DNA from 4 places in the Vibrio sp. AK197 genome. Region 2 is predicted to be linked to each of the others. Evidence: predicted binding sites of a transcription regulator. Region 2 holds the regulator's gene; each other region holds the start of a gene.
What was found. Region 2 encodes CRP, which controls carbon source genes, mostly activating them, when cyclic AMP is high. Its sites were predicted from a motif close to TGTGANNNNNNTCACA; they were not measured.
Positions count from the first base shown of each region.

Region 1: nagE (N-acetylglucosamine-specific PTS transporter subunit IIBC) is a predicted target of CRP. The motif match lies at 1,546-1,561, and genes of this name have one in related genera.
Region 3: malT (HTH-type transcriptional regulator MalT) is a predicted target of CRP. The motif match lies at 907-922, and genes of this name have one in related genera.
Region 4: M1D72_RS09285 (CTP synthase) is a predicted target of CRP. The motif match lies at 1,293-1,308, and genes of this name have one in related genera.

Region 1 is NZ_CP096430.1:2,252,168-2,254,377, forward strand. Features, by position in the region: gene nagE (N-acetylglucosamine-specific PTS transporter subunit IIBC) at 1-1,430, opposite strand, end outside; gene nagA (N-acetylglucosamine-6-phosphate deacetylase) at 1,897-2,210, shown strand, end outside.
Region 2 is NZ_CP096430.1:212,783-214,992, reverse strand. Features, by position in the region: gene M1D72_RS08130 (phosphoribulokinase) at 1-529, shown strand, start outside; gene crp (cAMP-activated global transcriptional regulator CRP) at 773-1,405, shown strand; gene M1D72_RS08120 (IclR family transcriptional regulator) at 1,472-2,210, opposite strand, start outside.
Region 3 is NZ_CP096429.1:6,021-8,230, reverse strand. Features, by position in the region: gene M1D72_RS00040 (glycogen/starch/alpha-glucan phosphorylase) at 1-547, opposite strand, end outside; gene malT (HTH-type transcriptional regulator MalT) at 1,062-2,210, shown strand, end outside.
Region 4 is NZ_CP096430.1:455,209-457,418, reverse strand. Features, by position in the region: gene M1D72_RS09285 (CTP synthase) at 1-1,208, opposite strand, end outside; gene mazG (nucleoside triphosphate pyrophosphohydrolase) at 1,405-2,210, opposite strand, start outside.

The DNA.
Region 1 (2,210 bases), 1.1 Mb from region 2:
TCCGCAAGCGGTCCCAAGATAACTTGTAGGTTGTTAGAGCCAAGTTTAACCACGCCCATTGCACCTAAATCTTTGAGCTGCTGCTCATCAATCACTGACATGTCTTTTACTGTCAAACGAAGGCGGGTAATACAAGCATCAATGTTCGATAGGTTTTGATGACCACCAAGCACTTTTAAATACTGTTTAGCCAATTTATTTGACTCTTTTGCCCCTTGCAATGGTTGACCAGCGCGACCTTCAACCTCGTCTTCACGTCCTGGTGTTTTGAGGTTAAAGCGCACGATAACCGTTCTGAACACAACGTAGTAGATAGCGAAGAACACCAATCCTTGGATAATCAACATATACCACTGAACCGCCAATGGGTTACGCGTAGAAAGGAATAAGTCGACAAAACCTGCGGAGAAACCAAAGCCTGCAATCCAGTGCATGGAAGCGGCAATAAACACCGAAATACCCGTTAACACGGCGTGCAGCACATAAAGCAGTGGCGCAAGGAACATGAATGAAAACTCAAGTGGCTCCGTTACCCCTGTAAAGAAAGAAGCAAATGCAGCCGCAATCATGATGCCTGCCACTTTTTCTTTGTTCTTGGCGGTCGATGTATGGTAAATCGCAAGAGCAGCACCAGGTAGACCAAACATCATAATTGGGAAGAACCCAGCTTGATACATACCCGTTACACCGGCAACGGCGGTTCCTTCTGCAATGGATTTTGCGCCACCTAAGAAATTAGGAATATCATTAATCCCTGCAACATCAAACCAGAACACTGAGTTTAATGCGTGATGAAGACCAACAGGAATCAATAAGCGGTTAAAGAAGGCATAAATCCCCGCACCTGCAGACCCCATGCCTTGAATCGACTCACCAAAATGTACAAGCCCACCATAAATCGCTGGCCAAATATACATAAGAACAAAAGAGAGAAGGATACCAACGAATGAAGTTAAGATAGGAACAAGGCGCTTACCTGAGAAGAAAGCCAGCGCTTTATGCAATTCAACTGTCGAATAACGGTTATAAATTTCGGCAGAAATGATGCCCACTAGAATACCTACAAATTGGTTTTGAATTTTACCAAATGCGGCAGGAACTTCTGAAGGGTCAATACCTTGGATTTGTGCAACTGCACCAGGTGACAGCAGGGTTGTAACCACATACATACACACCAAACCGGCCAGTGCGGAAGCACCATCTTTGTCTTTCGACATACCGTAAGCGACACCGACAGCAAATAACCATGACATGTTGTCAATAATCGCTGCACCCGCTTTAATGAGGAACCCCGCCAATGCAGAGTTAGCACCCCAGCCGGTCGGGTCAATCCAGTACCCTACCCCCATGAGGATGGCCGCGGCGGGCAAAGTTGCCACCGGAACCATCAGCGCTTTACCTACGCTTTGAAAATAACCAAGAATATTCACCTTATAGTTCCCCCTATAGGATATTTATTATCTTGAACGACTTTTTTTATCCGCTCAATTTAGTTCCCCCAGTTTATGGTTTTAATTTTGCTCCGCAAATTAAAACCTTATCTTTTGTGATCATTATCACCGCAAAGTTCTGCAATATAGGGTTTTTGCTAGCAAGATCATAAAACTTATTTCATGTTGTAAAAAATGATAATATAATCTCGTAAACCGCGTTATTCTTGACATTTAGCGTCATCAATACCCAAAAAATTTATAAACAATGAAGAAAACAGCCCTAGGTCTTGTCATAAATATCGCATAATGTGAAAAAACCGAAGATTTTATCACCTAAAAGTTACTTTTCTTCATTTTATTTTGCCTGACCATGTAAACAAACAAGAGACAATCTGCCATTGTTGTTTGACGGAAATTTTAGGCGTAACCAAAGAACAAGAATCGATAAAAGGATTAGCTGACCATGTATGCGCTAACGAACTGCAAAATATTCACCGGCTCTGACGTATTGCTTCACCATGCGGTCGTCGTAAAAAATGGGGTCATTGAACAAGTCTGCCGTGAAGAACAACTGCCGCACAACATTGAAAAGAAAGATTTGGCGGGCGCAAATTTAAGTCCTGGCTTTATTGATTTACAACTCAATGGTTGTGGTGGTGTGATGTTTAACGACGACATCACGCCTGCCGCGCTAGAAACAATGCATCGCGCCAATTTAAAATCTGGATGTACCAGCTTTCTTCCTACCTTGATCACCTCATCCGATGAGGATATGCG
Region 2 (2,210 bases):
TACTCCCTGGCAAGAACTCCCTAGTGATACCGATGTCTTATTCTACGAAGGCTTGCACGGTGGTGTGGTAGATGGTGACGTGAATGTCTCGCAGCACGTCGATTTTTTGATTGGCATGGTGCCGATCGTCAACTTAGAGTGGATTCAGAAATTTGTCCGCGATACACGCGATCGAGGTCACTCGCGTGAAGCCGTGATGGATTCCATCGTACGCTCGATGGATGACTACCTTAACTACATTACTCCGCAGTTTTCACGAACCCATATCAACTTCCAACGCGTCCCCACGGTCGACACATCCAACCCACTTAATGCCAAAGGGATTCCAAGTTTGGACGAAAGTTTCGTCGTCATTCGCCTCAGAGGGATTAAAAATGTTGACTATCCGTACTTACTTGCGATGATTGATGGGTCGTTTATGTCGCGTCATAACACCATCGTGGTGCCTGGCGGTAAGATGAGTTTTGCCATGGAGTTGATCGTTCGACCGCTCCTACAGCAGCTCATAGAGACAGGAAAGATAGGGTAATTTTTCCTACATTTGGTGATTACTTTTCATACCGTGATCATGTGCACATTTTTGCGTAGATTTATCGGTGTATGACCCGATTAAAATCAAGAAATCGTTTTCTAAAAAGGATACTATTTCTTACCGAAACACAAGATAGCTTGCAGCATTGTTAAAGTGCTCTTATTCTAGGAAGCTCGTATTAAAAGCTTCGCTACAATATGGAAAAGAAGCAAGCGTACCCTGCAGAGGAAGTGAGATATTATGGTTCTAGGTAAACCTCAAACCGACCCAACATTAGAGTGGTTTCTTTCACACTGTCATATTCATAAATACCCTTCAAAGAGCACGCTGATTCATGCGGGCGAAAAAGCAGAGACCTTGTACTACATCGTTAAAGGTTCTGTTGCGGTATTAATCAAAGATGAAGAAGGTAAAGAGATGATTCTCTCTTACCTAAACCAAGGTGACTTCATCGGTGAGCTTGGCTTGTTTGAAGAAGGCCAAGAGCGTACCGCTTGGGTTCGTGCAAAATCACCATGTGAAGTGGCAGAAATTTCATTCAAAAAATTCCGTCAGTTGATTCAAGTGAATCCGGACATCCTAATGCGCCTATCAGCGCAAATGGCAAGCCGCTTACAAGTGACAAGCCAAAAAGTTGGTGACCTAGCATTCCTTGACGTGACTGGTCGCATCGCGCAAACGCTACTTAACCTAGCAAAACAGCCAGATGCAATGACTCACCCTGACGGTATGCAAATTAAGATCACTCGCCAAGAGATCGGCCAAATTGTTGGCTGTTCACGTGAGACCGTTGGTCGTATCTTGAAAATGCTTGAAGAGCAAAACTTGATTTCAGCGCACGGTAAAACCATCGTGGTTTACGGTACTCGCTAAGCAATTTGCTGTCAGAAAAAGCCACCGCTCAGGTGGCTTTTTTGTTTCTAAGCATTGGTAAGCCTGCTAGCAGAGATCTTGATTCAACTGCTGAGCCACACTGAGCAACTCTTGCTTGGTATTTTCAATATCTTCAATATGATGGTGAACCGTCCGTGAATTCAAGGTCATATACGGAATCGTAATCACCGCTAACACGTCCCCTTGCACACCAATGATTGGGACACTGATGTTGGTTACCCCGGAAATCTGAGGGCTATCCCCCACGTAATAACCTTGCTGTTGAGTTCCTTCAACATGACTAAGCGCATGCGCGATTTCTTCTTCAGTCGCATCAACACGGCTTAACACTTGCTGACGTTGCTGCTCAGAACTAAAGCTTAAGTAAACAATACCGGAGCCCGAGGAGCAAATGTCGATTTTTGAGCCTAAACGCAAACCAAAGCCCATTTTATAAGGGCTTTCTTCGCGAGCAATCACCACCATTTCACCGTTTTTATAACTGCTCAAATGGCAAGATTGATTCACTTTGCTGCACAACTCTTCCATCAGCGGCGCGGCGCGCTTTAGTAGTTGTGATGTTGGTGGATGTTGATTCGACAACGCAAACATTTTTAAGGTTAACGAGTAGCCTGAGCTCCAAGCATCAAACTCAATGTATTGCCTTTCTACTAATACCGACAGCATTCGAAAGATCTCGTTCACGCTGCGATTTAGACTGTCAGCAATCTGCTTTTTGGTTAAAGGCTCGCCATGGGCTGCCAGCAATTCAAGAATATCGAGCCCTTTCTCTAAGGCAGGCGCG
Region 3 (2,210 bases), on a different replicon from region 2:
CAGGGCGAGCGACTTCCCATGGGTAACCTTCAACACCACACCAAGCATCAGGCGCTTCCTGTTGACGACCGTGATCAAATGACTGTTTAAACAGACCATATTCATAATGCAACCCGTACCCAACGGTTGGGAACTCTTGCGCGGCTAGCGAATCCATAAAACACGCCGCCAGTCGGCCTAAACCACCGTTACCCAGAGAAGGGTCACGCTCTTCTTCCAGTAAGTCGGTTAGGTTTTGGCCCAGCTCACCCATTGCTTCGGTGATCTGCTCATAAAGGCCCATGCTGATTAAATTATTGCCCGTCAAACGACCAATAAGAAATTCAAGAGAAAGGTAATTTACGCTTTTCGCGTGGGTAATTTTGTCGTCTTGTTCTGTCTCAAGAAGATCAAGAGTCGTCAATTCAGCTAACGCTCGGCCCATTGCTAAATACCATGCACGTGGCGTTGCGTGCTCAACCGTCGTCGCGTACGTTGCCGATAGATGCTTCTTCACATTGGCTTGAAAAGCACCTTTATCGAAATCTTTTTGCTGAGTAGGTTTCATAACAGAATTCTCACTGTTTGGTTTAAGTCATCTGAGGCATATCGTGCATTCACTAGACAAGTGAAACATCCTCCTAACCACATCAATGCGTAGGAGGAGGAGTCAGGGCGTAGAGTGCAGATTACACAGAGCTCAGTGATCGAACTCTCAAACCACAGCGTTAGACTCAATAGTCCGGTGAGAAAGATCACACCACTAACAAAATAAAGCTAGTCAGCTTCCCGATATGGCATCGATCTTTCTCACCAGACAAATAATCAAACTGTTTTAGACATCACATTTAGCCTAGTAACTTTTCATCAATTACATCAATCACGGTGCAAATGAACGATCAAATCTCGGCTGTGCGACAGATATATAGTGATAATGATCACAATTCAGGGGCGTAGTGGGTTTATAAATGTGAATCCAACGAAATTCGCGCAGTTGATCAATAACTGTATGGTCCTACTTCAAGTACCATCCCTTGCAAAATTCAATTGGTTCACTTTTGATATAGGATCTGGCTTAAAAGATGTGGATTCCCTCAAAATTAACGCGTCCAGGACGGCTGCACAATGCGATCGTTCGCCCCAGAGTTCTTGATCTGCTGCAGCAAGCGCCTTGCTATAAACTGGTTTTATTCCGCTCTCCTGCCGGTTATGGAAAGACCACCATGGCGGCTCAGTGGTTGGCGGATAAACCAAATGTCGGCTGGTACAACATTGATGAAAGCGACAATGACCCATTTCGCTTTATTAATTATTTGCTGCAAGCGCTGAATAAAGCCTCCCACTTTTCAATGCCGAACTCTTTAAAACTGGCCGAGAAGCGACAGTTTTCTTCAATTCACAGCTTGTTTGGTGAAGTCTTTGCGGAAATGGCGGACTTCCATCAAGAGGCCTACCTTGTTCTTGATGACTATCATCTGATCTCCGATGACGAGATTCACGAAGCGCTGAGATTTTTCTTAAAGCATATGCCTGACAACCTGACTCTGGTTGTCACCAGTCGCACGGCACCACCGCTTGGCACAGCTAACTTGCGCGTACGCGACTTAATGATTGAAATTGGGAATGATTTGCTGGCATTTGATGTGGAAGAAACCACGCGCTTTTTCAATCAACGAGTGAGCGATGGCATTGATGACGCAACCGCAGACAGTTTGCGAACTTATGTGGAAGGCTGGCCTTCAGCGTTACAACTAATTGCTCTGCAAGCGCAACATCAGCGCCGTACACTCGCCCAATCGGCTGAATCGGTGTCGCAGTTTAATCATGCGCATCTATGGGATTACTTGGTCGAAGAAGTGTTTGATCTCCTTGACAACGAAACACGCCAATTCCTAATGCAGTGCTCCGTTTTAGATCACTTTAATGATGCCTTAGTCACAGCGTTAACTCAGCGTGATGACGCATTAATTATGTTGGAATCACTCAACCGCTATGGTTTGTTCATTCATCCACTTGAAGGTGAGCAAAACTGGTTCCGCTTTCATAACCTATTTGCCGAGTTTTTAACCCACGAACGCCAAGCGCGTATGCCGCAAAAAGAGAGCGAATTACACCAAGCCGCGGCCAAGGCGTGGCTCGCACAAAAATCGCCTCACCAAGCATTACGTCATGCGCAAAAAGCCAATAACAGCCAACTGACCGCAGACATCCTCAATCAATATGGCTGGAGT
Region 4 (2,210 bases), 240 kb from region 2:
TCTGTTGAGTGTGCGTCTTCCATACCCGCGACATTACGCGCATATTCAATTAACGCAACTTGCATACCTAAGCAAATACCTAAATATGGAATCTTATTTTCACGTGCGTATTGAGCCGCACGGATTTTACCTTCGATACCACGATCACCGAAGCCACCAGGTACTAGGATAGCATCCAAACCTTCTAAAAGGTCAATACCTCGGGTTTCTATATCCTGAGAATCAACGTATTTAATATTCACGCTTAAACGGTTTTTTAGACCAGCGTGTTTTAATGCTTCGTTAACTGACTTATAGGCGTCTGGTAATTCGATATATTTACCAACCATGCCAATCGTCACTTCGCCCGTCGGGTTCGCTTCTTCGTAGATAACTTGTTCCCACTCAGACAAATCCGCTTCTGGTGCATTGATGCCAAAACGGTTACAAACCAGATCATCCAATCCCTGAGAGCGGATCAATGAAGGAATCTTGTAGATAGAATCTACGTCTTTCATTGAAATAACGGCCTTTTCTGACACGTTACAGAACAGAGCAATCTTCTTACGCTCGTTGGCAGGAATCACACGATCACTACGACAAACGAGAATGTCAGGCTGAATACCAATCGAAAGCAACTCTTTTACTGAGTGTTGCGTTGGTTTGGTTTTCACTTCACCAGCAGCCGCCAAGTAAGGTACCAGCGTTAGGTGCATAAACATAGCGCGTTCACGGCCAATTTCTACGGCAAGTTGTCGAATCGCTTCCATAAATGGCAATGACTCAATATCACCTACAGTACCACCAATTTCAACGATAGCGACATCATGACCTTCAGCACCTTCAATCACGCGATCTTTGATCGAGTTAGTGATATGAGGAATCACCTGAATAGTGGCGCCTAGGTAGTCACCACGACGCTCTTTACGAAGAACGTCTGCATAAACACGACCCGCTGTGAAGTTGTTACGCTTGGACATTTTGGTACGAATAAAACGTTCGTAGTGGCCAAGGTCTAGGTCAGTTTCAGCGCCGTCTTCGGTTACAAAAACTTCACCATGTTGAGTTGGGCTCATTGTGCCTGGGTCAACGTTGATGTAAGGGTCTAGTTTCATGATGGTCACTTTCAGACCACGAGCTTCTAGAATCGCTGCCAGTGATGCAGCTGCAATACCTTTACCTAGAGAGGATACGACCCCGCCAGTAACAAAAATATAGTTTGTCGTCATGTTTAACCTGAAATTGGTTGAATGAGGGAAATGGATTTCTTCTGGACGGGAGAAAATTGTACCAGAAGCCCTTAACCGCCACAACGTGAAATATATCACACCTGTGTTTTTATTTTTTGCTTCAAATCAATCCCAGCGATGAGAATGGTGGAACCTTTGAATGACAGCGCATTCTTACGCGTCATTGCCAAACCTCTTAGGTTTCGCTGGTCGCTTTCTCTTGCTGTTTGACTTGCTGCCAAAACTGTTCCAGTTCATCTAATGTGAACGCATTCAGAGGACGGTTATTCTGGCGAGCAAGCTGCTCAACCTGCCTAAATCGACGTTCAAATTTGACATTTGCCTTGGTTAACGCACTTTCTGGATTTTTTCCCAAATGACGCGTCATGTTGACCACAGCAAACAATAAATCGCCCAGTTCGAGCTCCAAAGCATGTTCATCAACCGGTACCATCAACGCCTCTTGCTGTACTTCTTCAATTTCTTCATGGACTTTATCAACCACCGGCCCTAATGTGTCCCAGTCAAAGCCAAATTGAGCACATTTCTTTTGTATTTTATTGGCGCGCATCAATGCTGGAAGCGAGTTTGGTACTGAGTCTAGAATACTTTGCGTTGTTTCGCCTCTTTGCGCTTTTTCCTGCGCTTTTTGATTTTCCCAATTCTCTTTTAGCTCCGCATCACTGCTAAAATTGGCACCACCAAAAACATGAGGATGGCGTCGAGTCAGCTTTTCATTCACTGTGTCAACGACGTCACTAAAATCAAATAGCCCTTGCTCATTAGCCAGTTGGCTGTAGAAAATCACCTGAAACAGTAAGTCCCCGAGCTCTTCTTTTAAATTTGACCAATCTTGCTTATGAATCGCGTCCACCACTTCATACGTTTCTTCAATAGTGTGTGGAACGACCGATTCAAAGGTCTGCTTTACATCCCAAGGACAACCGTTCTCAGGGTCACGCAGTTGGCGCATAATGCGCTCTAAATCTTCTATTGGATGGC